One region of the Acidovorax sp. JHL-3 genome, then DNA from elsewhere that is predicted to be linked to it. Evidence: riboswitches for the same ligand, from Rfam matches in the RefSeq annotation. Region 1 holds a riboswitch; the other holds the start of a gene.
The links. Region 1 has a riboswitch for thiamine pyrophosphate ahead of K226_RS0113220 (cytosine permease). Riboswitches for the same ligand answer to the same signal wherever they lie in the genome.
Positions count from the first base shown of each region.

Region 2: another riboswitch for thiamine pyrophosphate. It lies ahead of thiC (phosphomethylpyrimidine synthase ThiC); the one in region 1 lies ahead of K226_RS0113220 (cytosine permease).

Region 1 covers NZ_JAFU01000001.1:2,832,946-2,848,355, forward strand. Annotated here, with positions in the region: gene cysD (sulfate adenylyltransferase subunit CysD) at 1-373, shown strand, start outside; gene K226_RS0113200 (sulfate adenylyltransferase subunit 1) at 373-1,740, shown strand; gene fdxA (ferredoxin FdxA) at 1,845-2,174, shown strand; gene K226_RS0113210 (NAD(P)/FAD-dependent oxidoreductase) at 2,236-3,300, shown strand; gene K226_RS0113215 (GGDEF domain-containing protein) at 3,452-4,882, shown strand; TPP riboswitch at 5,074-5,179, shown strand; gene K226_RS0113220 (cytosine permease) at 5,248-6,519, shown strand; gene K226_RS0113225 (glutathione S-transferase N-terminal domain-containing protein) at 6,590-6,985, shown strand; gene thiD (bifunctional hydroxymethylpyrimidine kinase/phosphomethylpyrimidine kinase) at 7,034-7,888, opposite strand; gene K226_RS0113235 (FAD-dependent oxidoreductase) at 8,145-9,254, shown strand; gene thiS (sulfur carrier protein ThiS) at 9,251-9,448, shown strand; gene K226_RS0113245 (thiazole synthase) at 9,463-10,272, shown strand; gene K226_RS0113250 (thiamine phosphate synthase) at 10,278-11,180, shown strand; gene K226_RS0113255 (FimV family protein) at 11,344-13,536, opposite strand; gene K226_RS0113260 (3-hydroxyacyl-CoA dehydrogenase) at 13,608-15,131, shown strand; gene K226_RS0113265 (oxepin-CoA hydrolase, alternative type) at 15,166-15,410, shown strand, end outside.
Region 2 covers NZ_JAFU01000001.1:133,529-148,938, reverse strand. Annotated here, with positions in the region: gene murG (undecaprenyldiphospho-muramoylpentapeptide beta-N-acetylglucosaminyltransferase) at 1-682, shown strand, start outside; gene murC (UDP-N-acetylmuramate--L-alanine ligase) at 679-2,112, shown strand; gene K226_RS0100655 (D-alanine--D-alanine ligase) at 2,109-3,122, shown strand; gene K226_RS0100650 (cell division protein FtsQ/DivIB) at 3,119-3,907, shown strand; gene ftsA (cell division protein FtsA) at 3,958-5,187, shown strand; gene ftsZ (cell division protein FtsZ) at 5,423-6,664, shown strand; gene K226_RS0100635 (methyl-accepting chemotaxis protein) at 6,818-8,602, opposite strand; gene lpxC (UDP-3-O-acyl-N-acetylglucosamine deacetylase) at 8,831-9,754, shown strand; gene K226_RS20030 (hypothetical protein) at 9,762-9,938, shown strand; TPP riboswitch at 9,986-10,107, shown strand; gene thiC (phosphomethylpyrimidine synthase ThiC) at 10,220-12,145, shown strand; gene K226_RS0100615 (methyl-accepting chemotaxis protein) at 12,283-13,929, opposite strand; gene K226_RS0100610 (methyl-accepting chemotaxis protein) at 14,250-15,410, shown strand, end outside.

The DNA.
Region 1 (15,410 bases):
GCACTTTCGCGTGTTCCCCATCAGCAACTGGACCGAGCTGGACGTGTGGCAATACATCGACCGCGAGCAGATTGCCCTGCCGTCGCTCTACTACACCCACCAGCGCCAGGTGGTCGAACGCAAGGGCCTGCTCGTGCCCGTGACCGAACTCACGCCACCGCGCGACGGTGAAGTGGTGGAAACGCGCCAGGTGCGCTTTCGTACCGTGGGCGACATCACCTGCACCTGCCCGGTGGAAAGCCCTGCCGCCACAGCCGCCGACATCGTGATCGAGACCCTGGCCGCCGACGTGAGCGAGCGCGGCGCCACCCGCATGGACGACAAGACCTCCGACGCCTCGATGGAAAAGCGCAAGAAAGACGGGTACTTCTGATGACTACTATGAATTCAATAGCTGCTGGCGCAATACCAGTAAGCGCAAACGGCACAAATGACCCTATTTCCGCGCTGAAGTTCATTACCTGCGGCAGCGTGGACGACGGCAAGAGCACGCTGATTGGCCGCCTGCTGGTGGACAGCAAGGCCGTGCTGCAAGACCACCTGGCCGGCGTGCAGCGCGGCGGCGAGACCGACTTGGCCCTGCTGACTGATGGCCTCTCAGCCGAGCGCGAGCAAGGCATCACCATCGACGTGGCCTACCGCTACTTCGCCACCGAAACGCGCAAGTTCATCATTGGCGACGCGCCGGGCCACGAGCAGTACACGCGCAACATGGTCACCGCCGCCAGCAGCGCCGATGCCGCCGTGGTGCTGGTCGATGCCACCAAGCTCGACTGGCAAAACCCCGACCTCGCCCTGCTGCCGCAAACCCGCCGCCACAGCCTGCTGGCCCATTTGCTGCGCGTAAACGCGCTGGTGTTCGCTGTGAACAAGCTCGACGCGGTGCAAGACCCGGTGCTGGCCTGGAAGCACATCCAGGGCGCTTTGGCCCGTTTTGCCCAAGCCGCAGGCATTGACGTGTGCGCCACTGTGCCTGTGTCTGCCCTCAAGGGCTGGAACGTGGTGGACGCCCACTCTGGCTGGTGCGGCTACGAAGGCCCCACGCTGCTGCAGGTGCTTGAAGCATTGCCCAACACGCCTGCCGACACGGCACTGCCGCTGGCTTTCCCGGTGCAGTGGGTCGAAAAATCCTCGTCCTCGTCCTCTGACACCTCTCAGGGCCGCCGCGTGTTCTGGGGCCGTGTGGCAGCAGGCAACGTAGCGCCTGGCACGCCGGTGCAAATTTTCCCCAGCGGCCAGTTGGCCACCGTGGCCCAGGTGCTCGACCATGCCCGCCGCCCCGGCGACGTGCCTGCGGGCACCAGCGCCGGCATCATCCTGGACCGCGAGGTCGATGTATCGCGCGGCGACTGGATCGTGGCTGCGCCCACCGAGGCAGCCCCGGCCGAAGACGATTTCGACACGCCCGCCGCTGTGCCCGCCTGGCCCGCCCGCCGCGAGCTGCGCACCACCGTGGCCTGGATGGACGACGAGCCCCTGGTGGCGGGCCGTGTTTACTGGGCGCTGCATGGCCACCGCTGGGTCAAGGCCAAGGTGAAAGCCGTGGTGCACCGGCTCAACATCAACACGCTGGCCGAAGAGCCCGCCACGCAACTCGATCCCAATGCCATCGGCCATGTGGATCTGCTGCTGCAAGAGGCCATTCCCGCGGCTGCATTTGGCACAGCGCGCGTGCTCGGATCACTGATACTGGTGGACACTGCCAGCCACAAAACCGCTGGGGCCGTGCTGGTCAACTGACCTGCATCAATCCCCTGAACCCACACTGACCGCAAGGCCCCTTTAATCTCGTCGGTGAAAGCTTCTAAAATCAAGGGTTTTCACCGACCCACACAATTCCTGCCATGACCCACGTCGTTTCCGAAAACTGCATCAAGTGCAAGTACACCGATTGTGTGGACGTGTGCCCCGTGGACTGCTTCCGCGAAGGCCCGAACATGCTCGTCATCGATCCCGACGAGTGCATTGACTGCGCCGTGTGCATCCCCGAGTGCCCGGCCAACGCCATCTTTGCCGAAGAAGACCTGCCGGCAGACCAGCTCGCGTTCATCAAGCTCAACGCCGACCTTTCTTTTGCTGACGGCTGGAAGAGCATTACCAAGCGCAAGCCCGCCCTGCCCGACGCCGACGAGTGGAATGGCAAGCCAGGCAAGGTCAAGGACCTGATCCGCTAATTGCGCGCGAGGCGCCCCTCCCGGGCCTGCACTGCGCAGCCCCACACCCGCGCCCCATCCCGTGAACACCGCCACTGCCCTCCTGGCCCCCACCGCCGCTGACGCCGTCGTCATCGGTGCGGGGCCTGTCGGCCTGTTCCAGGTGTTCCAGTTGGGCCTGCACGGCCTGCGCGCCCACGTCATCGACGCCCTGCCCCACCCCGGCGGCCAGTGCGCCGAGCTGTACGGCGACAAACCCATCTACGACATTCCCGCCATTGAGGCCTGCACCGGGCACGAACTGGTGCAGCGGCTGTGCGCGCAGATCAAGCCCTTTGGCCCCACGTTCCACCTGGGCCAGCAGGTGAACACCGTGCAGACCCAACCAGGCGGCGGCTTCCTCGTTGGCACCGCGCAGGGCACCCGGTTGTTGGCGCGCACTGTGTTCATCGCCGCCGGCGTAGGTGCCTTCATGCCACGCGCCCTCAAGCTGCCTGGCCTGGAGGCTTACGAAGGCACCCAGCTGCGCTACCGCCTGGACGACAGCACCAACCTCGCCGGCCAGCGCGTGGTGGTGCACGGCGGCGACGAACCCGCCGTGCAGCAGGCCATTGACTGCGCCACCGCCCCCGAGGCGCAGCGCCCCGCACACACCACCCTGCAGCACCGTCGCGACGTGTTCGACGCCCCGCCCACACTGCTGGAGCAACTGCAAGCCCTGCGCACCTCGGGCCGCATCGAGGTTGCCATCGGCGTGGCCAGCGGCATCGTCGAAGAACAGGGGCGCCTGGCCGCGCTGGAGCTGACCACGCCCGAGGGCCAGCCGCTGCGCCTTCCGCTCGACCTGCTGCTGGTGCGCCTGGGCCTGGTGCCGCGCCTGGGCCCTATCACCGAATGGGGCCTGCAGCTAGAGCGCAAGCAGCTCGTGGTCAACCCCGCCACCTTCTCCACCAGCGTGCCCGGCATCCACGCCGTGGGCGACGCCATCACCTACCCCGGCAAGCGCAAGCTCATTCTGAGCGGCTTCCACGAAGCCGCGCTCGCCGCCTTTGGCGCGGCCGAGTGGCTGGCGGGGCACAAGCTGCCGCTGGAGTACACGACCAGCAGCGAGAAGTTGCAAAAGCTGCTCAGAGTCGAGGCGAACTAACCCAGCGGATCACTCCGATGCTGCTGAAGCTGCCTCGATCTCCTGTGACCCGTTGAGAGAGCGCATTTTGCGGGACTGGCGTAGGCAATAATGCCCGCTGGAGGTGTCAGTGCTAACCCAATCTCTTGCAACAGGTCTCGACTTTGAAGACATGTTCAACCTTGCCCCTGTATCGCTGTGGATGGAAGATTACAGCGGGCTGAAACAATTGTTTGACCAGTGGCGTGCGGACGGCGTCACCGATCTGCTCGCCTTCTTGCAAGAAGATCCGCAGCGGCTGCAACGCTGCAGCCAGTCCTACAAGGTGGTGCAGGTCAATCAGTACACCCTCGACTTGTTCAAGGCTGCGGATCAGCAAACCCTGCAGAGTCGGCTGCATGAGGTTTTCCGTGGGGACATGCTCGACAGCATCGTGGCAGAGCTACTTGCGCTGTGGGAAGGCCAGCAGGGTTTCGAGACCCGGTCAGTGAACTATGCCCTGGACGGGCGACGGCTGGATGTTCAGGTCCGCGCCCGGGTGCTTCCCGGCTATGAGGACAGCTGGAGCCGGGTGTTGGTGTCACTGGAGGATGTGACAACCGAGGTTCGGGGCACGGAACAGCTGCAGCGCAGCGAGCGATATACCCGGGACCTGTTCGAACACTCGCCCGTATCGCTTTGGGTAGAAGACTTCAGCGAGGTGAAGCGACTGCTCGATGAAGTGCGCACCCGGGGCATCCGCGACTTCAGAACCTTTCTGAAAGTGCATCCGGAATTCGTCACGCGCTGCATGCAGGAAATCCGCGTGATCGACGTCAATCGCCGCACCTTGGAGATGTTTGGCGCAAGCGGCAAGCCAGAACTGCTGCAGACCCTCTCACGGGTTTTTCGGGGGGAAATGTACGAATCCTTTGCCGAGCAGTTGCAGGACTTGTGGGAAGGCAAGCTGGTGCAGCAGCGCGAAGTGGTGAACTATGCCCTCTCGGGTGACGTACTGCACATCCACCTGGAGTTCGCCGTCATGAGCAGCCATGCCGAGAACTGGGGATTGGTTCTGCTGTCCCTGGTGGACATCACCGCGCGCAAGAAAGCCGAGGCCTATCTGGAATACCTGGGCAAGCATGATGTGCTGACCCAGTTGCGCAACCGCGCTTTCTATATGGAAGAGCTGAACCGCCTGTCGCGCAAGGGGCCATGGCCCCTTTCAGTGATCGCCATCGACATGAATGGCCTCAAGACCGTCAATGACGAGCACGGCCATGCCGCAGGGGATGCCATGCTGCGCCGCGTGGGCGAGGTGCTTGCCAAGGCGGTGGATGCGCCGGCTTGCGCAGCCCGGATCGGCGGCGATGAATTCATGGTGCTGCTACCCGCAACGGATGAGCGCGGCGCCCAGGCGATGCAAGAGCGAATTTTGTCTCTTCTGGAGTTGAACAACCAGTTCTATCCCGGGCACACCATCCAGGTTTCCATGGGATCTGCGTGCGCTCAGGAAGGAGCGTTCATGGAAGCCGTGGTGCATCGCGCGGATCAGGAGATGTACGCACAAAAGAGTCGTTTTTACCAGGCAAGAGAGCAGGACCGGCGGTCGGACGCAGCCTGAGGTTTTCTGGCTCGAAGGGGTCTCTTTCGGACTCCGCACCGCCAGGCAGATGGGGCGCGACCCTGATAGCAGCGCCTTCTGCAGGCCGGATGAGTTCGCCTCGGGAACCGAGATTTCTGGATAGTCTCCCTGCACTCCAGCCTGCGCCCTGCCCCACCCCGCTAGAATCCGCCCCGCACCGCCGCAAGGCGCTGCACCGCTAGGGGTGCCCCGCAGCGCCAACGCTGCACGGGCTGAGAGAGTCCCTTTGAACCTGACTGAGATCATCCTCGCGCAGGGAAGCCCGTCCGCCATTCCACGCCCTTGACCGCGCTTGGCCCGGGTCTTCCTTGCGCTGCAACGCACCGCACTGCCAAGGAACCCGCATGAGCACCCACACCCCATCTGCCAACGAGGCGCTGACACCCGTTTCGAGCGAGCGGCGCGTCTTTGCCTGGCATGACCACGCGTCGCTGTGGTTCAGCCTGGGCGTTGGCCTGCTGGTGATGCAAGTGGGCGCGTACCTGATGCCCGCGCTGGGCACCCAAGAGGCCCTGTGGGCCATCGCGGCGGGCTCCATCCTGGGTGCCGGCCTGCTGGGCTGGGTGGCCAAGCTGGGCTGCGACAGCGGGCTGGCCAGTGCGGGCCTGATGCATGCGGTGTATGGCCGCACCTTTGCGGGGCTTCCCATCATCCTGAACATCGTGCAGCTGATGGGCTGGGGCACGTTTGAGCTGGTGGTGATGCGCGATGCCACGGTAGCCATCGGTCAGCAATCGGCCACCATGGCAGGCGCGCACTGGCCTGTGCTGGCCACGCTGCTTTGGGGCGGCGTGGTGATGCTGCTCATCAGCGGCTCGATGGTGCAGCTGGTGCGCAAGGTGATTGCGCGCGTGGCGCTGCCGCTGGTGGTGGTGTCGCTTCTGTGGCTGAGCTGGCAATTTTTGTCGCTGGCGCAGGCCCAGGGTTTTGAAGCGCTGTGGAACCGCAAAGGCGAAGGCGGCATGGGCGTACTGCCCGCGCTGGATCTGGTGATTGCCATGCCGATCTCGTGGCTGCCCCTGGTGGCCGATTACGCCCGCCACGGCAAAAACGGCGGCGCGGCCTTGCGCGGCACCTGGCTGGGCTATGCGCTGGCCAACCTGTGGTGCTATGCGCTGGGTGTGCTGGTGGCACTGACCTTGCCCAGCAAAGATCTGGTGCAGGCCTTGCTGCTGGCCCAGGGCGGGTTGATTGCGCTATCGCTGATCCTGATTGACGAGGTGGACAACGCCTATGGCGACACCTATTCGGGCGCCGTATCGGCCCACAGCCTGCTGCCACGCTGGAGCGTGCGCCGCTGGGGCCTGGCCATGACAGCGTTGTGCACCGCTCTGGCGCTGGTGCTGCCCATGCACAGCCTGGAGCCGTTTTTGCTGCTGCTGAGCTCGGTGTTTGTGCCCTTGTTCGGCGTCATCCTGGGGCGCCTGGCTTTTGGCACCAATGCGCCCGCATTGCTGGCGCAGGCACGCAAGGTCAACCCCTTGCCTGTTGCCATCTGGTTGGCAGGAGTTTCTTTCTACCACCTGCTGCCCATGGTTTCTACAGTGCTGGGCGCCGCTTTGCCCACGTTGGTGCTGTGTTTTGTGCTGGCGTTCGCAACGCGCCCTCGGCGCTGAGCGAACTCGAGCAAGGGCAGCCCATGGTCTGCCCACAAAGGGGCAGCTCTCTGCTTGCCTAAAATGGCCCATGAAATTTTTAGTTCGATCCTTTTTCAAGACCCTGCGCATTGTGTTGGGCCCTGTGATGCAGCTCAAGGAGACCTTGACGCGTCCCCAGGGCATGGTGCGTTCCACTGCCGGACAAGATTCGGTGGACCAATCGTGCCGCGCACTCGCCCTGTACCAATACAAGACCTGCCCTTTTTGCATCAAAGTGCGCCAGGAAATGCGTCGCCTGTCCCTGAAAATCACCCAGGTGGACGCTCAGCCGGAAGGACCCGCCAGAGCCGAATTGACGCAGCAAGGTGGCCACACCAAGGTACCCTGCCTGAAGATCACGGACGAAGCTGGCAACAGCCTTTGGCTCTACGACTCCGAAAAAATCATTGCCTACTTGCGCAGCAATTTCGCGCAGGTGGTTTGAGGACCTCTTTAGCGCTTCAGCTCTTAACGGGCCACGCAGGACTCGAACTCAATCTTGCAGCACCCGCTGCACTATGGGCGCATAACCATGATTTAGTGGCCCGTGGCCCTGGCCTGTATGCACATCGGCACCGGCAGCAATGGCGCCCAGGATGTAGGCCCGGGCTTTTTCCACGGCCTGCGGCAGTGGGAGACCCTGCGCCAAAAATGCGGCGATGGCCGACGACAGCGTGCAGCCCGTGCCATGGCCGTTGTGCGTGGTAATGCGGGCGCTTTCAAGGCGCTGGCGCAGGCCCGACCGCGTGGCCAGCAGGTCCACCACGCGCTCGCCTTTCAGATGCCCGCCCTTGAGCAACACAGCGGGTGCGCCCAGGGCCAGCAGGTCACGCGCCGCGTCGTCGAGGTCGTCGATGCCTTCAATCTCGCGGCCCAGCAGCAGCGCGGCTTCGTCAAGATTGGGTGTGACCACGGCGGCCAGCGGAAAGAGCTCGTTCACCAGCACCTGCACCGTTTCGCTGGCGATCAGCCGGTCGCCGCTGGTGGCCACCATCACCGGGTCGAGCACCACATGGGGAAGGCGGTGGGTGCGGATGGCCTGCGCCACCACGCGCACCACCTCGGGTGACGCCAGCATGCCGATCTTGACGGAGTCCACGCCGATGTCTTGCGCTACGGCGTCGATCTGCGCACGCAGCATGTCGGGCGGTACGCCGTGAATGCCCGTCACGCCCAGCGTGTTCTGCGCGGTGATGGCGGTGATGGCCGTCATGCCGTAGCAGCCCAGGGCACTGAAGGTTTTGAGGTCGGCCTGGATGCCCGCGCCGCCGCCGCTGTCGGAACCGGCGATGGACAGCACGCGCACATAGCGCGGTTGCGGAGAGGCGAAGCTGGTTGGAGTTGTCATGGCAAAAATTATGGCCTATGCGCCAGGTCAATCCGACGCGCAAAGGGATATGCTGTAATTCTGGCTTACGGACGAAACAGGGGTGTCCCGCCAGTGTGGCGCGCGACTGAGAAAGACCCTGGAGCCACGAAACGACAAGTTTTTACAGCACCTGCGGGTGCTGGGCTCCGCTACCCGATCCAGGTCATGCTGGCGTGGGGAGTTTCCAGTAACGGCACAGCCCCGTTTTGTCCTCCTGTTGCCCACAGTAGGACGCATGAAACTCCAACCTTCCTCCATTGTCATTCTGGGTGCCGGCCTGATGGGCCGGCTTCTGGCTGTTGAACTGGCCCGCCAGGGCCACACTGTCGAAGTTTTCGACAGCGGTGGCCCGGCCGCCGAGCATGCCGCGGCGCCCATTGCTGCCGCCATGGTGGCCCCGCTGGCCGAGTCGGCCGTGACAGAACCGGGGGTGGTGCGCATGGGCCAATACTCCCTCACGCGCTGGCCCCAGGTGCTGGCTGCGCTGGAGCAGCCGGTGTTCTTTCAGCAAGATGGCACGCTGATCGTCTGGCACCGCCAGGACGCCGCCGAAGCCCATCGGCTGCAGCGCCTGCTGGAAACCACCCAGACCACCATTCCCGATCTGCCCGCAATGCAGGTGCTCGACAGCGCCGGTGTGGCTGCTGCCGAGCCCACCCTGGCGCACCGCTTTATGCAAGGGTTGTACCTGCCCGGCGAAGGCCAGTTGGACAACCGCCAGTTGCTGGCCGCCCTGGCCCATGAGATGGATCGCCTGCAGGTGCGCTGCCACTGGCACACCCCGTGCGACCCTGGCGAGTTTTCGCCCGGCACACCCGGGCAGGCCGACTGGCTGCTCGACTGCCGCGGTCTGGGCGCGCGCGGCCAATGGCGGGACTTGCGCGGCGTGCGGGGCGAAGTGGTGCGCCTGCACGCGCCTGAGGTCACACTGCGGCGCCCCACCCGGGTGGTGCACCCGCGCTACCCCATCTACATTGCGCCCAAGGAAGACCATCTGTTTGTGATTGGCGCCACGGAAATCGAATCCGACGACCTGTCGCCCGCCAGCGTGCGGTCTACCCTGGAGCTGCTGAGCGCCGCCTACGCCGTGCACAGCGGCTTTGCCGAAGCCCGCATTGTGGAAATCGCCACCCAGTGCCGACCCACATTGCCCGACAATCTGCCCGCCGTGCGCCAATCGCAACCCCGGGTGCTAGAAGTGAACGGCCTTTACCGCCATGGCTTCATGATCGCCCCGGCCATGCTCGACGTGGTGCTGGAGATCATGGCCACGGGCCAGTCGCCGCTGGCCTCCCGCTTTGATCTTGCCCTGCCCACCGGAGACGATAGCCGCGCGTTGCCATGAACATTCTGATCAACCAGACATCCCACGAACTGCCCGACGGCGCCACGCTGGCCGATGCCATTGCCGCCGTGGCGGCGCGTCCGCCCTTCGCGGTAGCGGTCAACACCGTTTTTGTGCCCAACACCCACTACGCCGAACAACTGCTGCAGGCCGACGACCGGGTGGAAATCATCTCTCCTGTGACGGGTGGCTGATGCCACCGCATGCCATGACCTCTTCCAATTCCGACGACATGCTGGTCCTTTATGGCCAATCTTTTTCCAGCCGCCTTTTGCTGGGCACGGCACGCTATCCATCGCCCAGCGTGCTGGAAGCCGCAGTGCAGCGCGCACGCCCGGCCATGCTCACGGCATCGCTGCGCCGCCAAGGCAGCCTTGGTGCCGAGGCGGGCAACAGCTTCTGGGAGCTGCTGCGCCGCCTGAATGTGCCCATCCTGCCCAACACCGCCGGTTGCCACAGCGTGCAAGAGGCCATCACCACATCGCATATGGCGCGCGAGGTGTTCAACACCCCCTGGATCAAGCTGGAGCTGATTGGCGACGACTACACGCTGCAGCCCGACACGCTCAACCTGGTGGAAGCTGCCGCGCAACTCATCAAGGACGGCTTTCAGGTGCTGCCCTATTGCACCGAAGACCTCGTGCTGTGCCAGCGCCTGGTGGACGTAGGCTGCCAGGCCGTGATGCCCTGGGCTGCACCCATTGGTACCGGGCGCGGCCCCGTCAACCCCTATGCGCTGCAGTTGCTGCGCGAGCGCCTGGATGTGCCGCTGCTGGTGGACGCAGGCCTGGGCCTGCCCTCGCACGCCTGCCAGGTCATGGAATGGGGTTATGACGGCGTTCTGCTGAACACTGCCGTTGCACTGGCGCAAGACCCCGTCACCATGGCCGGGGCATTTGCCGACGCGGTGCAGGCGGGGCGATCTGCCCGCAAGGCCGGCGCCATGGCAGCCCAGGACACCGCCCAGGCCAGCACCCCCGTGCTTGGCACCCCCTTCTGGCACCACGCCCACGAATGACGCCCATGAGTGATGTCCACGCCATGCTGCAAGAAATCCTGCAGCACCATGCCAGCGCGTTTCCCGGCTTTGCGGCGCAGCCCACGCCAGCGCCCACATCGCCAGATCCGGTGTACCAGGCTGCGCTTCAGGCTTGCAGCGCACTCGGGTTCATTGCGCACGATGCAGAGTGCGTGGCCCACGCATGGCAGGCACGCAGCGCGCGCATGGGCCATTTTGCGCCCACGCCATGGCCTGATGAGCCGCAGGATTTTGGCCTGCAGCCAGCGCCACGGCGTAGCGCCTTTGCGTCTTGTCCGCAGCAGCTGGGCCTGTATGCCGTGCTGCCCGATGCGGTGTGGGTGGGGCGCATGGCGCGGGCCGGCGTACCCACCGTGCAGCTGCGTTTCAAATCAGACGACTGCGCCGCCGTGGCGCGCGAGGTGACAGCAGCCGTGCAGGCGGTGCAAGGCACGCAGGCGCTGCTGTTCATCAACGACCATTGGCGCCAGGCCATTGAGGCTGGGGCCTATGGCGTCCACCTCGGGCAGGAAGACCTCGACGCCCTGCAACCCAGCGAGTTGCAAGCCCTGCAGGCCTCGGGCCTGCGGCTGGGGGTGAGCACGCACGGCTACGCAGAAATGGTGCGCGCCGACGCCGTGGGCCCCAGCTATGTCGCCTTGGGGGCGGTGTTTCCCACGACGCTCAAAAAAATGGCGACGGCGCCCCAGGGCATAGGCCGCCTGGCGGCTTATGCGCGCCTGATGCAAGGCTATCCACTGGTGGCCATTGGAGGCATTGGCGCTGATCAGTTTGGCGAAGTGCTGGGCACCGGCGTGGGCTCTATCGCGGTGGTGCGGGCGCTGGTCAACGCACCCAACCCCGAAAAGGCTGCGCGCCAGCTAATGGCACGCATGGCCACAACGTAGCGCCCTGGCGCTGGGACAGCGTAAATGGGTCAGCGTCCAGGCTGCCGGGGATTTGCCGGTGGCTGCAACACCCCCACCACACCGCACAAGCGTCGGTAGCGGAGGTGGTTCTCCCGTCAGCATGACCGAGAGCGACCTGGCACCGCAGCGCCCCGGGTTCGGTTCACACCTTGGGTTCGGGTTTGCGTTGTTCGAGCTCTTCGAGTTCAAGGCGCACTTCCACCAGATCGTTGGCCATGCCAAAGCCAATCGGCTGGTCTGGACGCGGCGCCACCGTGACCGGAACGGGAGGCAGATCGCTGAGCGTGAGATGCGGAGGATCGGACAAATCCAGGTCCAGCTCATGGGACTCTGTTGGTGCGCCGGGCTTCAGGACTGCGTTGCTAGAAAGTTCGGGCGCTGCGGGCGCATGATGGCCAAAATCAAACTCCAGGCTGGCAGTCAGCGAATCCAGGGGCAGATCGACAACGGGGACCGCAGCCGAAGGCGATTTAACGTGCAACGGCTCTGACACTGCGCCGTCCAGAGCATCCAGCGGCGAAGCAAGTGGTGTTGTGCGCATGCGCGGAGGCGCTGCCCCACGAGCGCTTGCCGGCGTGGTTTGCGCAATGGCCAGCAACAGCAACAGATCGTCAAATGCCGCCAGATCAAACGGTGCAACCGATGCATCCCCCGCCCTGCGGAACAGATACTTTTCGAGCAACTGCAGCACGGAGGACGAGGTCCACTCTGCTTCGATGGCGGCCAGTGCATCAAGGTAATGCTCCAGAGGTCGGCCCTGGCGGCTGAACGCCGAGAACTCAGGCACCTGCGCATTGAAGTGGCTGCAGAACTGATCGCGCAGCTGGGCAAAATCGTCCGAGCGCCCCAGCGTGTGGTACAGCCGCAAGAGCTCAAGATAAGCCGATGGCGATGTTTGGCGGTGGGCTGCAATGTGCTTCTTGAGCACCTCAACGGCCTGATCGTGTTGCCCTACCGAAACAAAGAATTCGGCATGCTGCTGAAGGTCAAAAAGGGCTTCGGGGTTGACGATATGCGAGAAGCTATCAGCACGTGGCCCGGTTTCTGCCACCGCTAGGGGTTGCTGCGCGCGCTCAGGCGTTGCTTGCGCGGGTGCCACGACAGGCTGCAGGGGCTGCGATCCTGACTGGATATGCGTGTCTTCCGCAAACTGCGACGAATCCTCAGGTGTCCAAGTATCGTGGGGGTGCGGCACCAGATCATGGGGATCGTGATGACCGGCATCGCCGTGCCTGGCACTCAACGCGACTGAATCGCGCCAGGCCTGAATGGCCAGCCGGGATTCACGGCGCGCCCTGCTCCAGACCCAGGCCAGCAGGCCCGATACCAACGCCAGCAAAGCCAGCAGCGCATAAACAAGCCCTGCAGGAAAGCGCTGGCTCTCGATCAAGGCAAGTCGCTGCTGCAATTCAGCAAAGCTGGCTTGGTCGGAGGCGGATTTGGCACGCAAGGCGGCCATTTCGGCTTCGAGCACACGCACGCGTTCGTCATCTCGCTGCGCCGCATCGGGTGCCATGTTCATGGCCTTCCAGGCCGCTGCCGCTTCCAGCCGTTGTGAGGCCGACGCCTGAGTCGGCAAGGCCCCCATGTCAGCCGAAGGACGCAAGGCAACAGACGGGTCGGCCAAGGCATCCAGCGGTTCCATCACCAGGCGTGATCGCTCTGGCGCCGGGGCCGGGGCAGCCACCTTGGCAGCGCTCACCTCGCGTGCAGGTGCTTTGGGCGCAGCCACCCGCGGCGTGCGCGGCGGTGCGACGCGAGCTCTCGGCTTGGCGGCCTGTGGCTTGCGAGGGGCAGGAGTGGCGACGTCGGCCTGTGCGCTGGGATCGGCCGGCGCTTGCACGCTGCGGCGCACGGCGGGCGGCGAGGTGAGGCGACCTGCAGCTGCGCCAGCATCGCGGCCTGATGCGGGGGGGGCCGACGCCAGCTGGTCAATGTTCACCACGCGACCGGGCACGTAGGCAACGGGCGGATCGACCAGAAAAATGTAGGCGCGGGTGACTTTGCCCGCGCACCCAGCCGACACCGTGACAGAGATGACGGGCTCATTCACCGAACCCGCCACCTGCAAACGCACCGCAGGGGAGCGGCCCGGCAACTCGGGCAACGCAGACACCCGCACCCGGGACTCGGCAACAGGTGTGTCGCCAAACGCCACATCTGCCGTGACACAGGACGAAGCAACATCTGCCCCCTCGTCGGGTTGCACATCAAAGACGAGATCGACCGGAGCACCAAGGATGACGGCCCCCCGGCTTTGCCCCAGCGAAATGGCTGCGGCACTGCCAACGACCACCAAACACCCGGCCCCAAAAATAACGTTACGTAATTTCACAAAAATTTCTTTTTTTGGTGTGGTCATTTTTGCACACAAGTGTCACTAAACGCCAACGCCATAATGCCGCCATGAAAAATCAGTTTCCCATCGTGGGCATCGTAGGCGCGGGCGCCATGGGCCGAGGCATTGCACAGATAGCGGCCCAGGCCGGCAGTCGGGTTCTCTTGCTCGACATGCAACCGGACGCCGCAGCATCGGCGCGCGGCAGCATCCAGGCCCAATGGCAGCGCCTGCAAGACAAAGGACGCATTTCCGATGAACAGGCCCAGGGCTGGGGCAACCTGCTTGAGCCCGTCGCCACCATCGCCGACCTGGCGTCGTGCGACCTCGTCATCGAAGCCATCGTGGAGCGTCTGGATGCCAAACAGGCTCTTTTTGCCCAACTGGAGGCCGTGGTGGGGCCACACGCCGTGCTGGCCACCAATACATCCTCACTGGCGGTGACCGCCATCGGGGCCACATTGCGGCGGCCCGAACGGCTGGCGGGCTTTCACTTCTTCAACCCCGTGCCGCTGATGAAGGTGGTGGAAGTGATTGCCGGGCTCAAGACAGCCCCCACAGTGTGCGAGTCACTGTCCCACTATGCGCGTCAGATGGGGCACACACCGGTGCAGGCGCAAGACACCCCAGGATTCATCGTCAACCATGCGGGGCGTGGATTTGGCACCGAAGCGCTGCGCATCGTCGGTGAAGGCGTGGCCGATTTCGCCACCATCGACCGCATCCTGCGCGACCAGGTGGGCTTCAAGCTGGGGCCGTTCGAACTCATGGATTTAACGGCCCTGGATGTCTCCCACCCCGTGATGGAGTCGATCTACCACCAGTATTACGAAGAACCGCGCTTTCGCCCCAGCGTGATCACTGCGCAGCGTCTGGCGGGCGGAATACTCGGCAAGAAGGTGGGCGAAGGGTTTTATCGCTACGAAAACGGCGTGGCGCAGGTTCCTGCCGAACCCGCTGTTCCCGAAGTTGCCAGCATTCCACCGGTGTGGGTTTCAACACGCGCGGCGCGGCGCGCCGAGCTCTACCAACTGCTCAAGGACCTGGGCGCCACCATTGAAACGGGCGCATCACCGTCGCAGACTGCCATCTCGCTGGTGGCACCGCTGGGTTTTGACATCACCACCGTCGCGGTCGTGGAACGGCTCGATCCCGCCCGCACCATCGGCATCGACATGCTCATTGACGATGCTGCCACCCGGCGGCGCGTGCTGGCCACCAATCCGGCCACGCGCGTGGATATTCGGGACGCTGCACACGCCCTTTTTGCCCGCGACGGCAAGGCCGTTAGCGTGATCCGGGACAGCGGTGGCTTTGTCACCCAGCGCGTGGTGGCCACCATCGTGAACATTGCCAGCGACATCTGCCAGCAGCAGATCTGCAGCCCGCGTGACCTGGAAACCGCTGTCACGCTGGGGCTTGGCTACCCACTCGGACCACTGGCCATGGGCGACCGCTGGGGCCCCACCAACATCCTCGAAGTGCTGTTCAACATGCAAACGGTGTATGGCGACACACGGTACCGCCCCAGCCCCTGGTTGCGCCGGCGCGGGGCCATCGGCCTGAGCCTGGCACACGTTGAAGAGCATTGAGGAAGCACCCAACCCTACCGCCTGCAAACTCCCCATGCCCGCACAACTTCAAGCCGCCCGCGAGGGCCAGACCCTGGTTCTGACGCTCAGCAACCCGGAGCTGCGCAACGCCATCGACCCCGCCATGTATGCCGCCGGCATCGAGGCACTCAACGTGGCCGAGAGCAGCGCCGAGGTGCGCAGTGTTGTCATCACCGGGGCCGCAGGCGTGTTTTGCTCAGGAGGCAACCTGCTGCGTCTGCAAGCCAGCCGCCAGGCCGACCCGCAGGTGCAGGCGCA
Region 2 (15,410 bases), 2.7 Mb from region 1:
CGGCATGGCCAACAAGGTGCTGGCCGGTGTGGCCGACCGGGTGTTCACCGCGTTTCCGGGCGTGCTGAAGAAAGCCCAGTGGGTGGGCAACCCGCTGCGCGCGGCGTTCACGCGCCAGCCGGCACCGGCTGAGCGTTTTGTCGGGCGCACGGGCCCCCTGCGCCTGCTGGTGGTGGGCGGCAGCCTGGGCGCGCAGGCGCTCAACGACATCGTGCCCCGGGCTCTGGCGCTGATCCCTGCGGAAAACCGGCCAGTGGTCACGCACCAGAGCGGCGCCACGCAGATCGACACCTTGCGCGCCAACTACCAGGCTGCCGGTGTGCAGGCAGAGCTCACCCCGTTCATCGACGACACGGCCAGCGCGTTTGCTGCGGCCGACATCATCGTGTGCCGCGCCGGCGCCAGCACCGTGACCGAGATTGCCGCCGTGGGTGCTGCCGCCATCTTTGTACCGTTCCCCTTTGCAGTGGATGACCACCAGACCACCAACGCCCGCTTTTTGGTGAGCGCGGGCGGCGGCTGGCTGGTGCAGCAAAGCGACCTGACCCCCGAAGGGTTGGCGAAGATGCTATTGAATTCAGAGCGCACAGCGCTCGTCGATATTGCCGAGAAGGCCAAAAACATGCAAAAAATCAATGCCACCCGCGAAGTGGTGGCAGCGTGCGAGGAGTTGTCTGCATGAAGCACGCTGTTCGCCATATTCATTTCGTCGGTGTGGGCGGCGCCGGCATGAGCGGCATCGCCGAGGTGCTGTTCAACCTGGGCTACCAGATCTCGGGTTCGGACCTGAGTGACAGCGCCACGCTGCGCCGCCTCGCGGGCTTGGGCATCAAGACCTGCCTGGGTCACGCGGCAGCGCACATTGAGGGGGCTGATGCGGTGGTCACCTCCACCGCCGTCACGGCCGACAACCCCGAGGTGCTGGCCGCGCGCGACAAGAAGATTCCCGTGGTGCCACGCGCCCTCATGCTGGCCGAGCTGATGCGCCTCAAGCAGGGCATCGCCATTGCCGGCACGCACGGCAAGACCACCACCACCAGCCTTGTGACCAGTGTGCTGGCCGAGGCGGGGCTCGACCCCACCTTTGTGATTGGCGGGCGCCTGAACAGCGCGGGCGCCAATGCCAAGTTGGGCAGCGGCGACTACATCGTGGTCGAGGCCGACGAGTCCGATGCCTCGTTTCTGAATTTGCTGCCCGTGATGGCTGTGGTCACCAACATCGATGCCGACCACATGGAAACCTACGGGCATGACTTTGGTCGCCTCAAGGGGGCCTTCATCGATTTTCTGCACCGCATGCCGTTTTATGGCACTGCCATCCTGTGCGTCGATAGCCCGGCGGTGCGCGACATTCTGCAAAGCGTGACCTGCCCCGTCACGAGCTACGGCTTTTCGGAAGACGCCCAGGTGCGCGCCATCAACGTGCAGGCCGAGGCGGGGCAAATGCGCTTTACGGTGCAGCGACGCAACGGCGTCACGCTGCCCGATATGGAGGTGGTGCTCAACCTGGCGGGCGAGCACAACGTGCTCAACGCCCTGTCGGCCATCGCGGTGGCCGTGGAGCTGAACATTCCGGACGAAGCCGTGCAGCGCGCGCTGGCCGGTTTCAAGGGCGTGGGCCGGCGCTTTCAGCGCTATGGCGAACTGCCCGCCAAGGACGGTGGCCAGTTCACGCTGATCGACGACTACGGCCACCACCCCGTCGAAATGGCCGCCACGCTGGCAGCGGCCCGCGGGGCTTTCCCTGGGCGCCGCCTGGTGCTGGCGTTCCAGCCGCACCGCTACAGCCGCACGCGCGACTGCTTTGAAGATTTTGTGAAGGTCATCGGCAGTGCCGACGCCGTGCTGCTCACCGAGGTGTATGCCGCTGGCGAAGCGCCCGTGGTGGCCGCAGACGGCCGCTCGCTGGCGCGTGCGCTGCGCGTGGCCGGCCGGGTAGAGCCCTTGTTCGTTGACGCCGTGGCCGACCTGCCCCAGTCCATTGCAGACAACGCAAAAGATGGCGACGTGGTGATGTGCATGGGTGCGGGTTCGATTGGTGCCGTGCCCGGAAAGGTGGTTGATTTGCTACAAAATAATGAGCTGTTGCCGCAAGCAGGGAGGTCGCAATGAACACATTTGGCTCAAATATTGACGCCCGCACGTTGGGCAAGGTGGCAGTGCTGATGGGCGGTGCATCGGCCGAGCGCGATGTGTCCCTGATGTCCGGCCGCGGCGTGCTGCAGGCGCTGCGCTCGCGCGGTGTGGATGCTTACGCGTTCGACCCGGCACAGAGCGAACTGGGCGAACTCAAGCGCGGCGGTTACGCCCGCTGCTTCATTGCCCTGCACGGGCGCCACGGTGAAGACGGCACGGTGCAAGGCGCGCTGGAGTTGCTCGGAATTCCGTACACCGGCTCGGGTGTGATGGCGTCCAGCATGTCGATGGACAAGATCATGACCAAGCGCATCTGGCGCGCCGAGGGCTTGCCCACGCCCGACTGGCGTCTTGTGGCCAGCGGCGATGAAACGGCTATGGCCCTGCAGGCGCTGGGCGCGCCCATGATCGTCAAGCCCGCGCGCGAGGGCTCGACCATCGGGCTGACCAAGGTGTCCTCGCCCGAGCAGTGCGAGCAGGCCTATGCGCTGGCGTCGAAATACGACCCCGAGGTGCTGTGCGAACAGTTCATCGAGGGCGATGAAACCACCTGCCCCATCCTGGGCGAAGGCGCCAGCGCCCATGCGCTGCCGGTGATCCGCATCGTGGCGCCGCAAGGCAATTACGACTACGAACACAAGTATTTCACCGACGACACCCAATACCACTGCCCAAGCGGCCTGCCCGAGGCGGAAGAACGCGAGATCCAGCGCCTGGTGGTGCAGGCCTTCCGTTCGCTGGGCTGTCGGGGCTGGGCGCGGGCCGACATCATGATCCGCGCCAGTGACCGCAAGCCCTTCCTGCTGGAAATCAACACCTCGCCGGGCATGACCGGTCATTCGCTGGTTCCCATGTCGGCACGGGCTCTGGGCATCAGCTACGAAGACCTGTGCGTAGGCGTGCTCGCCACCGCCACGCTGGACACGCCGCCCGGTGCCACGCTGAGCCCGGCACAGAGCCAGCCCCAAGAGGCCACCACGCCATGAACCAGTCGCTGCCCGCACCGCTGGACGTCAAGCTCATGAACCTGACCGCTTCGGTCTTGTTCCTGTGCTGCGTGCTGCTTTTGCTGGCAGCGGGGGCGCGCTGGGTGTTGCGTTATCCCGGTTTTTCTGTGGCGCGCATCGTGGTTCAGGGTGAGCTGGTGCACAACAATGCAGTGACCTTGCGCGCCAATGTGGCGCCGCAGCTGGCGGGCAACTTCTTCACCATCGATCTGCGGGCCGCGCGCGCGGCCTTCGAGCAGGCGCCCTGGGTGCGCAAGGCCCTGGTGCGGCGCGAGTTTCCGGGTGGCCTGCGCGTGGAGCTGCAGGAACACGATGCTGTTGCCTTCTGGGGGGGCGAAACCGGTTCGGCACTGGTCAACAGCCAGGGCGAGGTTTTCGAGGCCAATGTGGGCGATGTGGAGCAAGAAGGCTTGCCCCGCCTCACGGGTCCCCAGGGTAGTTCGGCCGAGGTGCTGCAGATGCACGGCGTACTGCAGCCACTGTTTGAGCCGCTGGGCATGGCTGTGGATGCGCTGGAACTCACCGGGCGCGGCGGCTGGCGCGCCACGCTCGACACCGGCGCAGCGCTGGAGCTGGGAGGCGGCACGCAACAAGAAGTGGTGCAACGCACGCAGCGCTTCATCAGCACACTGACGGGGGTGGCGGCGCAATACCAGCGCCGTGCGGACGCACTGGAGTCGGCAGACCTGCGGCATGCCGGAGGCTATGCGCTGCGGTTGCGTGGCGTGACGACAGTCACCGCGGAAGCGGCTGCGAAGAAATAGCCGCGTGCAGCAGATGCGACAGGACAGAACAATGAAGGGCAGACACTGATATGGCAAGAGAATACAAAGACGTCGTGGTGGGGCTGGACATCGGCACGGCCAAGGTCATGGCCGTGGTGGCCGAGGTGTTGCCCAATGGCGAGCTCAAACTCGCAGGCCTGGGCGTGGCCCCGAGCAATGGCTTGAAGCGTGGCGTGGTGGTGAACATCGACGCCACCGTCCAGAGCATCCAGCAGGCGCTCAAAGAAGCCGAGCTGATGGCCGACTGCAAGATCCAGCGCGTCTACACGGGCATCACGGGCAGCCATATCCGGGGCCTCAACTCCAGCGGCATGGTGGCCGTGAAGGACAAGGAAGTCACCGCCGCCGACGTGGCGCGCGTGGTCGAGACGGCCAAGGCGATCAACATCTCCAGTGACCAGCGCCTGTTGCTGGTGGAGCCGCAGGAATTTGTGATCGACGGGCAGGACGTGAAAGAGCCCATCGGCATGAGTGGCATCCGTCTGGAGGCCAAGATCCATATCGTGACCGGTGCGCAGAGCGCGGCCGAGAACATCATCAAGTGCGTGCGCCGCTGCGGCCTCGAAGTCGAGCAGCTCATGCTCAACCCACTGGCCAGCAGCCAGGCCGTGCTGACCGATGACGAGCGCGAGCTGGGCGTGGTGCTGGTGGATATCGGCGCGGGCACGACCGACGTGGCCATCTTCACCGGCGGTGCCATCCGCCACACGGCGGTGATCCCGATTGCGGGCGACCTCATCACCAGCGACATTGCCATGGCACTGCGCACGCCCACCAAGGACGCCGAAGACATCAAGGTCGAAAGCGGCTACGCCAAGCAATTGCTGGCCGACCCCGAGGCCCAGGTGGAAGTGCCCGGCCTGGGCGACCGCAGCCCGCGCATGCTCAGCAAGCAGGCGCTGGCTGGCGTGATCGAGCCCCGGGTCGAAGAAATTTTCTCGCTCGTGCAGCAGGTGGTGCGCGAGTCGGGCTACGAAGAGGTGCTGTCATCGGGCATCGTGCTCACCGGCGGCAGCTCGGTCATGCCCGGAATGATCGAACTGGGCGAGGACATCTTTTTGAAACCCGTGCGCCGCGGCATTCCCAAGTATTCCAGCGCCCTGTCGGACATGGTCGCCCAGCCCCGTGCCTCCACTGTCATGGGCTTGCTCGAAGAAGCGCGCCTGGCACGTCTTCGCGGGTTCAAGGTGGCGCAAAAGAGCGGGTCGATGAAGACCGCGTTCGGGCGCTTCAAGGATTTCATCGTGGGGAACTTCTGACCATGAAATACCCAGGCATGAGCGCCGCCGGGCCGCCCCAAGGCGCGAAGGCCCCCTTGCGGGGCAGCGCAGCAGACGCAGTTGCAAGCGTGGGGGCGATCTGGCTAGCAAGAGGGAGTCCCCATCGCATACCGCGCGGGCGATGGCGATGTATCGGACCGCCCTATGTCCCGCGAAACAGACCCCCTTTCCCCATTTGGCAATTGAATACGTATTTAGAAACAGGAGCTCCAACATGACCATCGAAATGATCGAAGCCGAAGAATTCAACCAGGGCACCCAGATCAAGGTGATCGGTGTGGGCGGCGGCGGCAGCAATGCTGTCGAGCACATGATTGCGCGCAGCGTGCAGGGCGTGGAGTTTGTCAGCGCCAACACCGACGCGCAGGCGCTTACCCGCAGCTCCGCCCACCGCACCATCCAGCTGGGCCAAAGCGGCCTGGGTGCCGGCAGCAAGCCCGACAAGGGCCGCGAAGCCGCCGAAGCCGCCGTGGATGACATCCGCGCCGCCATCTCGGGCGCGCACATGCTGTTCATCACCGCCGGCATGGGTGGCGGCACGGGCACCGGCGCCGCACCGGTGATTGCGCGTGTGGCCAAGGAAATGGGCATTCTCACCGTGGGCGTGGTCACCAAGCCCTTCGACTGGGAGGGTGGCCGCCGCATGAGCAATGCCGACAACGGCCTGGCCGAGCTCGAAGCCAATGTCGATTCGCTGATCGTGGTGCTCAACGAAAAGCTGCTCGAAGTGCTGGGCGATGACATCACTCAGGACGAAGCCTTTGCCCACGCCAACGACGTGCTGAAAAACGCCGTAGGCGGCATTGCCGAAATCATCAACGAATACGGCCATGTGAACGTCGACTTCGAAGACGTGCGCACCGTGATGGGCGAGCCTGGCAAGGCCATGATGGGCACGGCCACCGCCAGCGGCCCCGACCGCGCCCGCATTGCCGCCGAGCAGGCCGTGGCCTGCCCGCTGCTCGAAGGCATCGACCTGTCGGGCGCCAAGGGCGTGCTGGTGCTGGTCACCGCCGCCAAGGGCAGCCTCAAGCTGTCCGAATCGCGCCTGGCCATGAGCACCATCAACGCCTACGCCTCGCCCGACGCGCATGTCATCTACGGCGCTGCCTACGACGACAGCCTGGGTGAAGAGATCCGCGTGACCGTGGTGGCCACGGGCCTGTCGCGCCCCAATGCGCGCCGCCAGCCCATCTCGGTGGTGCAGGGCGGCCTGCGCACGGGCACGGACAACATGGCCTACCAGATGCCCATGACCACCAGCGGCGTGATGGGCGGAGCCGTCGGCGTGGCAGGCGGCATGGGCGTCGGTTCCCAGGCCGATTACGGCGGCATGTCGGTGCCCAGCGTCTGGCGCACCAACCGCACGCAGGCAGCAGCCCGCGTCGATGCACTGTCGTCGGGCGGCATGGACGATCTGGAAATTCCGGCTTTCCTGCGCAAGCAGGCCGACTGATCGGCGTTCTCTTGCGCCCCCTCGGTTGCCCTGTGGCGACTGGGGGGCGAAGAAAAGAAGCCCTGCCAGCGTGAGTTGGCAGGGCTTCTTTGCATGGAGCGCAGGTTTACCGTGCGCGGACTTGCTTCGATGGGGCTACGCAGCGCTCCCGGTTCAGAAGGACTCCCAATCGTCGTTGTCACCTGCCGCTGGTTTTGGGCTGCTGGACTTCGGCGGCAGCGCTGCCACCGGGGCCTTGGCGGCTGGGGCGGGGCGAGGGGATGCGGGCTTGACCAATGGTGGGGGCGCTTTGCCCGCGCGTACCGGGGCTGGGGCAGGGCGAAGTGCGGCTGGGGGTGCAGGCCGTCTTGCCGGTGCGGGCGCCGAGGCATTGCTGCCGTTCACCCGGAACAACGCGACCACCTGGGTGAGTTTCATGGCTTGCTCGCGCAGGCTGTCTGCGGCGGCGGTGGATTGTTCCACCAGGGCCGAATTCTGCTGCGTCATCTGGTCGAGCTGGTTCATGGCGGTGTTGACCTGCGCGATGCCCTGGCTCTGTTCTGAGGTGGCAGATCGGATCTCACCGATGATGTCAGTCACGCGCTGAACGCTCTCAACGATCTCGGTCATGGTGGCGCCTGCATTGCCCACCAGCTGCGTGCCCGATTCCACCTTTTCAACCGACGCGCCAATCAAGGCTTTGATCTCCTTGGCGGCTTCTGCACTGCGTTGTGCCAGGCTGCGCACCTCGCTGGCCACCACGGCAAAGCCCCGGCCCTGCTCGCCCGCACGGGCGGCTTCGACAGCGGCATTCAAGGCCAGAATATTGGTCTGGAAGGCGATGCCATCGATCACACCGATGATGTCGCTGATCTTGTTGCTGCTGGCGTTGATGTCCTGCATGGTGGCGACCACACGCGACACCACTTCCCCGCCACGCGCTGCCACCGTGGCCGCCGATGTGGCCATCTGATTGGCGGTCTGGGCAGAGTCTGAGGTCTGCCGGACGGTGCTGGTCAGCTCTTCCATGCTGCTCGCAGTGCTCTGCAGGTTGCTGGCAGTGTCTTCGGTGCGGTGGGCCAGGTCGTTGTTGCCCTGGGCAATCTCGCTGGAAGCCGTGGCGATGCTTTCGGTGGCCGAGCGCACTTCGGTCACGAGCTGGCGCAGCGAGACAACCATGCGGCCCAGGCCGTCGAGCAGGGAGCCTGCTGGAGCGTCAGGGATGGGGGTGTCCAGATTTCCCTGGGCCACCTCTGACATCACTGCGATGGCGTCGGTGGGTTCGCCTCCGATCTGGCGCAGCACCGAGCGCGTGACCAGCAACCCCACGCCACCCACGACCAGCATCACGACGAGCACGATCGCCAGGTTGGACAGCAGGGTTTTGCGAACGAGCTGGTCGATGTCGTCCGTATACAGACCGGAGCCGACCATCCAGTTCCAGCCGTCCACACGGATCACGTACTGGAGCTTGGGCACCAGCGACTGCGAGCCGGGCCGCGCGAACATGGTGGGCACAAATACGCGGCCGTTGGAACTGGCGTTGAGCGCGGTTGATATCTGTTTGAGAATGTCCGTGCCGGCGCCGTCCTTCACTTTGCCAGCCATGTCCTGGCCTTCCCATTCAGGCTTGATGGGGTGCATCACGCCTTTGGAATCCAGCGTCCAGATATAGAAGTACTCGGTTTTGCCTTCAGGTCCACCAAAGCGGGACACGCGCAAAGCGTCCTTGGCCGCCTTTTGGGCTTCTTCTACCGGCATCGCCCCGCTTGCGGCCTTGGCCTGGTACGAGGCCACGATGCTGTGGGCCGATTGCACCGCTGTGGTCAGCAGCTCACGCCGCGACTCGATGATCTGTGACCGCTGCTGCAGCAATGCACTGACCGCCATAAACAGCAGTGCTACCAATGCTGTGGCCAGCATCAGCAGGATCTTGCCTCTGAAACTGAGTTTGCTCATGAAATCTCCCGGGATGAAAAAAAAGGGCTGTTCTTGGGCCCGCAAGCAAAGGAGCGGCCCGGGTCGTGGGCCATGCGGATCCTTTGGGGCTTGCCCTGTAACCGATTGTGTGATTGTCCTCCATGCCGGTTGTGAGGGAAAACGAGTGCATTCCACTCAGAGTGGACCCCGCCCAGCGCAGCGCCGAGCGCGGCAGCACAAAATCCTTGCGGCAACTAAAATCGCAGGATGCTCAAGCAACGCACCCTCAAAACCCTGACCCGCGCCGTGGGGGTAGGTTTGCACAGCGGCCAGCGGGTCGAGTTGACCCTGCGGCCGGCCCAGCCCGACACGGGCATCGTGTTTCGCCGCGTGGATTTGCCCCAGCCGGTGGACATCCCCATTTCTGCGGCCGCCGTTACCGACACCCGCCTGGCATCGACCATCGGCACCGGCAACGCCAAGGTGCACACCGTCGAGCACCTCATGTCGGCCTGTGCCGGCCTGGGTATCGACAACATGTACGTGGACATCACCGCAGAAGAAGTCCCCATCCTGGATGGTTCATCGGCATCGTTTGTTTTTCTGCTGCAAAGCGCAGGCATTGAATTGCAGAACGCACCCCGCCGCTTCATCCGCGTGACCCGGCCGGTCGAGGTGCGAGAGGGCGAGGGCGCCCATGCCAAATGGGCGCGTCTGACGCCCTACCATGGCTACAAGCTCAGTTTCGAGATTGATTTCGACCACCCGGCGGTGGATTCCACGGGCCAGCGGGTCGAGTTTGACCTGGGCTCCGGCAACTACAGCCGCGACATCGCCCGTGCGCGCACCTTCGGCTTCACGCGCGATGTGGAAATGATGCGCGCAAGTGGCCTGGCGCTGGGCGGCGGGCTCGACAACGCCATCGTGATGGACGACTACAAGGTGCTCAACAGCGACGGGCTGCGCTATGACGATGAATTCGTCAAGCACAAGATCCTGGACGCCATGGGCGACCTGTACCTGGTTGGCAAGCCTTTGCTGGCCGCCTACAGCGCCTTCCGTTCAGGCCATGCCATGAACAACCTGCTGCTGCGCGAGCTGCTGGCCCAGCGCGACGCCTGGGAAGAGGTGACGTTCGAGGACGACCGCCAGGCACCCAGCGGTTTCCTGCAACCCGTGCGAGCCTGGTAGCAGACCCATGCTGCTGTTTCGCTGGCTGGCCATGGCACTGCTGCTGACTGCGGCGGTTTCCTTCGCGTTTTATGCGGGCACCGGCCAGGCACGCTACAAGCGCTTTGGCCTGGTGGTGCTGAAATGGACCATCATCGCGGCGGTTTTCTTCTTTGCCGTGATGTTCATCGGGCGCCTGGCCTGAGCCCGAAAGTTGGGTCGCGGCAGCGCAAGCAGTGCTGGCCTATACTCGCGCCTGCTCCGGGGTGTGCTGATGCACTGAGATGCGGGAGGGCGTGAAACACACGCCCCTCTGCGAACCCGACGAACTTGATCCGGTTCATACCGGCGGAAGAAGAGCCGACCTCCATGCGCCCGTGCCTGCCTATCCGGCATGCACGCCATGCCCCAGGTGCCCCGCGCACCTGCGGGGGAGCAGGTCCATTCCGGAGCAACCCCCGCCACCGGAACCAGGAGACCTGCCCCATGAACGCCCCCGACCGACACGCCGATTTGGCACAGCTGGCCACCCCCGAAAAGTTTGCCGAACTGCTGGCGCGGACGCGCGAGCCCTTCCCCGCATCCCGCAAGGCCCACCTCCCCGGCCATCTGCACACCGATTTGCGCGTGCCGGTGCGCGACATCGCACTCACCAATGGCGAGGTGGTCAGCGTGTACGACACCTCCGGCCCGTACACCGACCCCGAGGCTGCGATCGATGTGCGCCAGGGCCTGGCCAGCGTACGCGGCGGCTGGATCACCGGCCGTGGTGATGTGGAGCACTACGAGGGCCGCGCCCCGGTGGCGCTGGACGACGGGCAAAAAAGCGAAGACGCCACCCGCCTGGCCCAGTTGCGCGCCGAGGCTGCCGCCCTGCAGCGCAAGCCGTTGCGCGCCAAGAGTGGTGCCAACCACACCGGTAACGTGACGCAGATGCACTACGCACGCAAAGGCATCATCACCCCCGAAATGGAATACGTGGCCATCCGTGAAAACGGCAAGCGCGAGTGGATGGAGCAGTACATGCAGGACGCGGGCCGTGAGAAGCGCCTGATGGGCAACCCCATGGGCGCGAGCATCCCGCGCATCATCACGCCAGAGTTCGTGCGCGACGAAGTGGCCCGTGGCCGCGCCATCATTCCCGCCAACATCAACCACCCCGAGGTGGAGCCGATGGCGATTGGCCGCAACTTCCTCGTCAAGATCAACGCCAACATCGGCAACTCGGCTGTCACGTCCAGCATTGAAGAAGAAGTGGAAAAGCTGGTCTGGGCGATCCGCTGGGGTGCCGACAACGTGATGGACCTCTCGACCGGCAAAAACATCCACACCACACGCGACTGGATCGTGCGCAACTCGCCCGTGCCCATTGGCACGGTGCCGATCTACCAGGCGCTCGAAAAAGTGGGCGGCGTCGCCGAAGACCTGACCTGGGAGATCTTCCGCGACACGCTGATCGAGCAGGCCGAGCAGGGCGTGGACTACTTCACCATCCACGCCGGCGTGCGCCTGGCGTACATCCACCTCACGGCGGCGCGGCGCACCGGCATCGTCTCGCGTGGCGGCTCCATCATGGCCAAGTGGTGCATGGCGCACCACCGCGAGAGCTTTTTGTACGAGCACTTCGAGGACATCTGCGACATCATGAAGGCGTACGACGTTTCGTTCAGCCTGGGCGACGGCCTGCGCCCCGGGTGCGCGTCCGACGCCAACGACGAGGCGCAGTTTGCCGAGCTGCACACGCTGGGCGAGCTGACCCAGGTGGCCTGGAAGCACGACGTGCAGACCATGATTGAAGGCCCCGGCCATGTGCCCATGCACATGATCCAGGCCAACATGACCGAGCAGCTCAAGACCTGCCACGAAGCGCCGTTCTACACCCTGGGCCCGCTGACCATCGACATCGCACCGGGCTACGACCACATTGCCTCTGCCATCGGCGCGGCCATGATCGGCTGGATGGGCACGGCCATGCTGTGCTACGTGACGCCCAAAGAACACCTGGGCCTGCCCGACCGCGACGACGTCAAGCAAGGGATCATCGCCTACAAGATCGCCGCGCACGCCGCCGACGTGGCCAAGGGCCACCCCGGTGCCCGCGCGCGTGACGATGCGCTGAGTCAGGCGCGTTTTGATTTTCGCTGGCAGGACCAGTTCAACCTGGGTCTGGACCCTGAGACAGCGCAGGCCTTCCACGACGAAACCTTGCCCAAGGATGCCTCCAAGGTGGCGCACTTTTGCTCGATGTGCGGCCCCAAGTTCTGCTCGATGAAGATCACGCAGGAAGTGCGCGACTTTGCCGCGCAAAAGGGCGTAGCCGAGGCCGAAGCGCTGGCGGCGGGCATGGAGACCAAGGCTGAAGAGTTTCAGCGCGGCGGCGGCAGCCTGTACGTGCCGATCAAGCCTGTCTGATTGATTGCTATTAAAAACGTAGCTGTTAGCGCTTGCTGCATAAGCGCTAACAGCACTTTTTACCTATTTTTTAGCGGATTCACCCAATTTTCAGCCCTCACCAGCCATCTACAACGGGGCGGCCGCAACCCCGTTGTTTAGCCATTCGCCAGCAGTGCCTGTTGCCGGTGTGCGTGGGCAATCTGGCCGATGGGCGGCAGGGCTGTTTCGGCGCCCTGGCCAGGCAGCACAAACCGGCTGATCAGGGTGGAAAGCTCGTGGGCCTGGCTGCGCAGGCCGGCCGATGCGGCCATTGACTGCTCTACCAGCGCCGAGTTGGCTTGGGTCATCTGGTCCAGCCGCGCTACTGCGGTGTTGATCTGGCCAATGTCGCGGTTCTGGTCCTGCGTGGCGGAGGTGATCTCGCCCATCATGCGTTCGGCGTTCTGGATGGAGCCCACGATGCGCTGCATGGTAGTGCCCGCTACGCCCGCCAGGCTGGTGCCCTCTTTCACCTGATCGACCGATTCATTGATCAGCGCCTTGATTTCCCGCGCCGCGGCGGCCGACCGGGTGGCCAGGCTGCGCACCTCGGCAGCCACCACCGCAAAGCCCCGGCCCTGGTCGCCCGCATGGGCCGCCTCCACGGCGGCATTGAGAGCCAAAATGTTGGTCTGGAACGCAATGGAGTCGATCACGCCGATGATGGCGGCGATCTTGCCGGCCGACGCATGGATGCCTTGCATGGTGCGCTCTACCTGGGCCACCACGCTGCCGCCCTCGTGCGCCACCGTCGTGGCCGTGGCCACGATCTGCTGCGCGTCGTGCGCCGCTTGCGCCGACTGCATTACCCGGATGGTGATCTGCTCCAGCGCCGCCGCGGTCTGCTGCAGGCTGGCAGAGGTTTCCTCGGTGCGGCTGGAGAGGTCGGTGTTGCCATTGGCGATTTCCGATGCGGCGGAGCTCACGTTCTGTGCCGACCCGCGCACCTGCACCACCAGGGTGCGCAGCGCCTGCTGCATCACCGCCAGCGAATTGAGCATGCGGCCCGCTTCGTCTTTTTCATGGCCGGCAATGTCGTGGCGCAGGTCCAGGGCCGCCACGCGGTCGGCCGTGACGTTGGCCAATGCGATCGGGCGTGTGATGCTGCGCACCAGCCACAGCGCCAGCACGCTGCCCACCACCAGGGCCAGTGCCCCAAAGGCCAGCAGCGCAGTGCGGGCCACGGCGCCCAGGCGCTCCACCTCGCGTGCGCCGGCATCAATCGCGTTGCGCTGCGACTGGGTCAGCGTGCCCAGTGCGGACAGCAGTGCACCGGAAGAGGGCAGGAACCGCTCTGCATATACCTTGCGGATGCGCACGGTAAAGTTGGATTCGCTGGCCGCCATCAGCTCGGCGCGGGCTTTCTGAAAATCCTTTCCTGCGGCCTGGATGCCCTCCAGCAGTGCGCGGTCTTCGGCAGCCTGCAGTCCCTTGTCCAGCTCGGCGATCAGCCCGTCGTAGCGCTGCTGGGTGGCGGCGATGTCGGCGCCCAGAATTTCATTCACTTCGGGCTCCGAGCTCAGGGCGATGGCCTTGAAACGCTCGGAGTTGATGGCCTGATAACGGTAGGCGTCGGCAACCAGGCGTTCGGTGGCAACGCCCTGGCTCACCATGGTTTCGGTGGATTGCTGGATCTGGCGAAGCGACCAGATGCCAATGACCGAGCCCAGCAGGGTCAGCGTGAGCACCACGCAGAACGTGGTCAGCAGCCGCTTGCCCAGGGTTCCCCGGGATGGTGTGGTGGTGTGCAGGGGGGCAGACATGGTGTTCCTGGGTTCTTCGATGAGGCCGGGGCTATGCCGGGGTGCGCAAAGGGCGCTGGTGTCGGCCCTGTGGATGCCGCTGCCTGGGCGGCGGTGCGACCCATTGTCTGCCCCAAATGTGACAAAGTGTTTTCAAATCCATGCCACAAAAACGTGCCGCGGCAGCACGGCGGCGGAGGCAAAAACGCCGGTAAATACCCTGTGCGCCATAGGAGGATGTGGCATTTATAGTCCCCGAGCGCCAGCCCAGAAGGCTGGTTGAGGGCGTGGCATCAAAGTTGCTTCGCCAGGGTACTTGTCAAAATTTGTAAGGGTGAGCCATGAACGCTCTGGGCCGACTTTCCATTCGTGCGCGCCTGTATTTCGGCACGATCTTTTCGCTGGTGTTGCTGGTGATCATTGGTGCGATGGGTTTCATTGCGCTGGACCGCACCCGCGGCACGCTGGAGGTGCTGTTTTCGCAACGGGTGCAGACGCTGACCGATATGTCCGATCTGCGCACCGCGCTGGGCGACCTGCGCCGTGCCGAGAAAGACATCATCATCAACTTCAACAACACCGTGGAAGTGGCGGCGCTGCGCGAAAGCTGGGGCAAGACGCTGGCGACCCTGCGCAAGAGCCTGGCCGAGGTACGCCAGGTGCAGGCGGGCGACGCGGCCTTTGTGACGGCTATCGACAAATCGCTCGACGAGATCAAGCAATACGAAGCCGGCATTGTTCCGATCTTCGACCAGATCGAGCGCGCCCAGATCGACGGTGCCGGCGGTGGCGCCTATGCCGACCGGCTGAAAACACACATGGAAGCCACCGACCAGCTGTTCTCTCGCCTGGCCACTTCGGCCCGGGAGCAGATGCAGGAGGCGCGCCAGGGCGTGGACACCCTTGCCGCCACCATGTCCGGCCTGATTGGCGTGGCCCTGGTACTGGCCCTGGCGGTGCTGATTCCGCTCACCTACCTGAGCGTGCGCTCGATCACCCGTTCATTGGCCCAGGCCCGCGATCTGGCCGAGCGCATTGCCGGGGGTGACCTGTCGCGCGACACGCAGGCACTCAACCACGACGAAGTGGGCCAGCTGGTGACGGCCATGGGCCGCATGCAGCAATCCTTGCGCGGCCTGGTGCGCCAGGTGCAGGATGCGGCGGGCAACATTTCTACCGCCAGTTCAGAAATCGCCACGGGCAACCACGACCTCAGCCAGCGCACCGAGCAGACCGCTGCCAACCTCGAAGAAGCGGCATCGTCGATGGAGATGCTCACCAGCACGGTGCAGCAAAGCGCGCAGGCCTCGCGCCAGGCCAGTGACTTTGCCTCGTCGGCCGCCGAAGTGGCAGCACGCGGCGGTGCCGTGGTGTCGCAGGTGGTGAGCACCATGGACCAGATCACCACCAGCTCGCGCAAGATTGCCGACATCACGGGCGTGATCGACTCCATTGCGTTCCAGACCAACATTTTGGCGCTCAATGCTGCCGTGGAAGCCGCA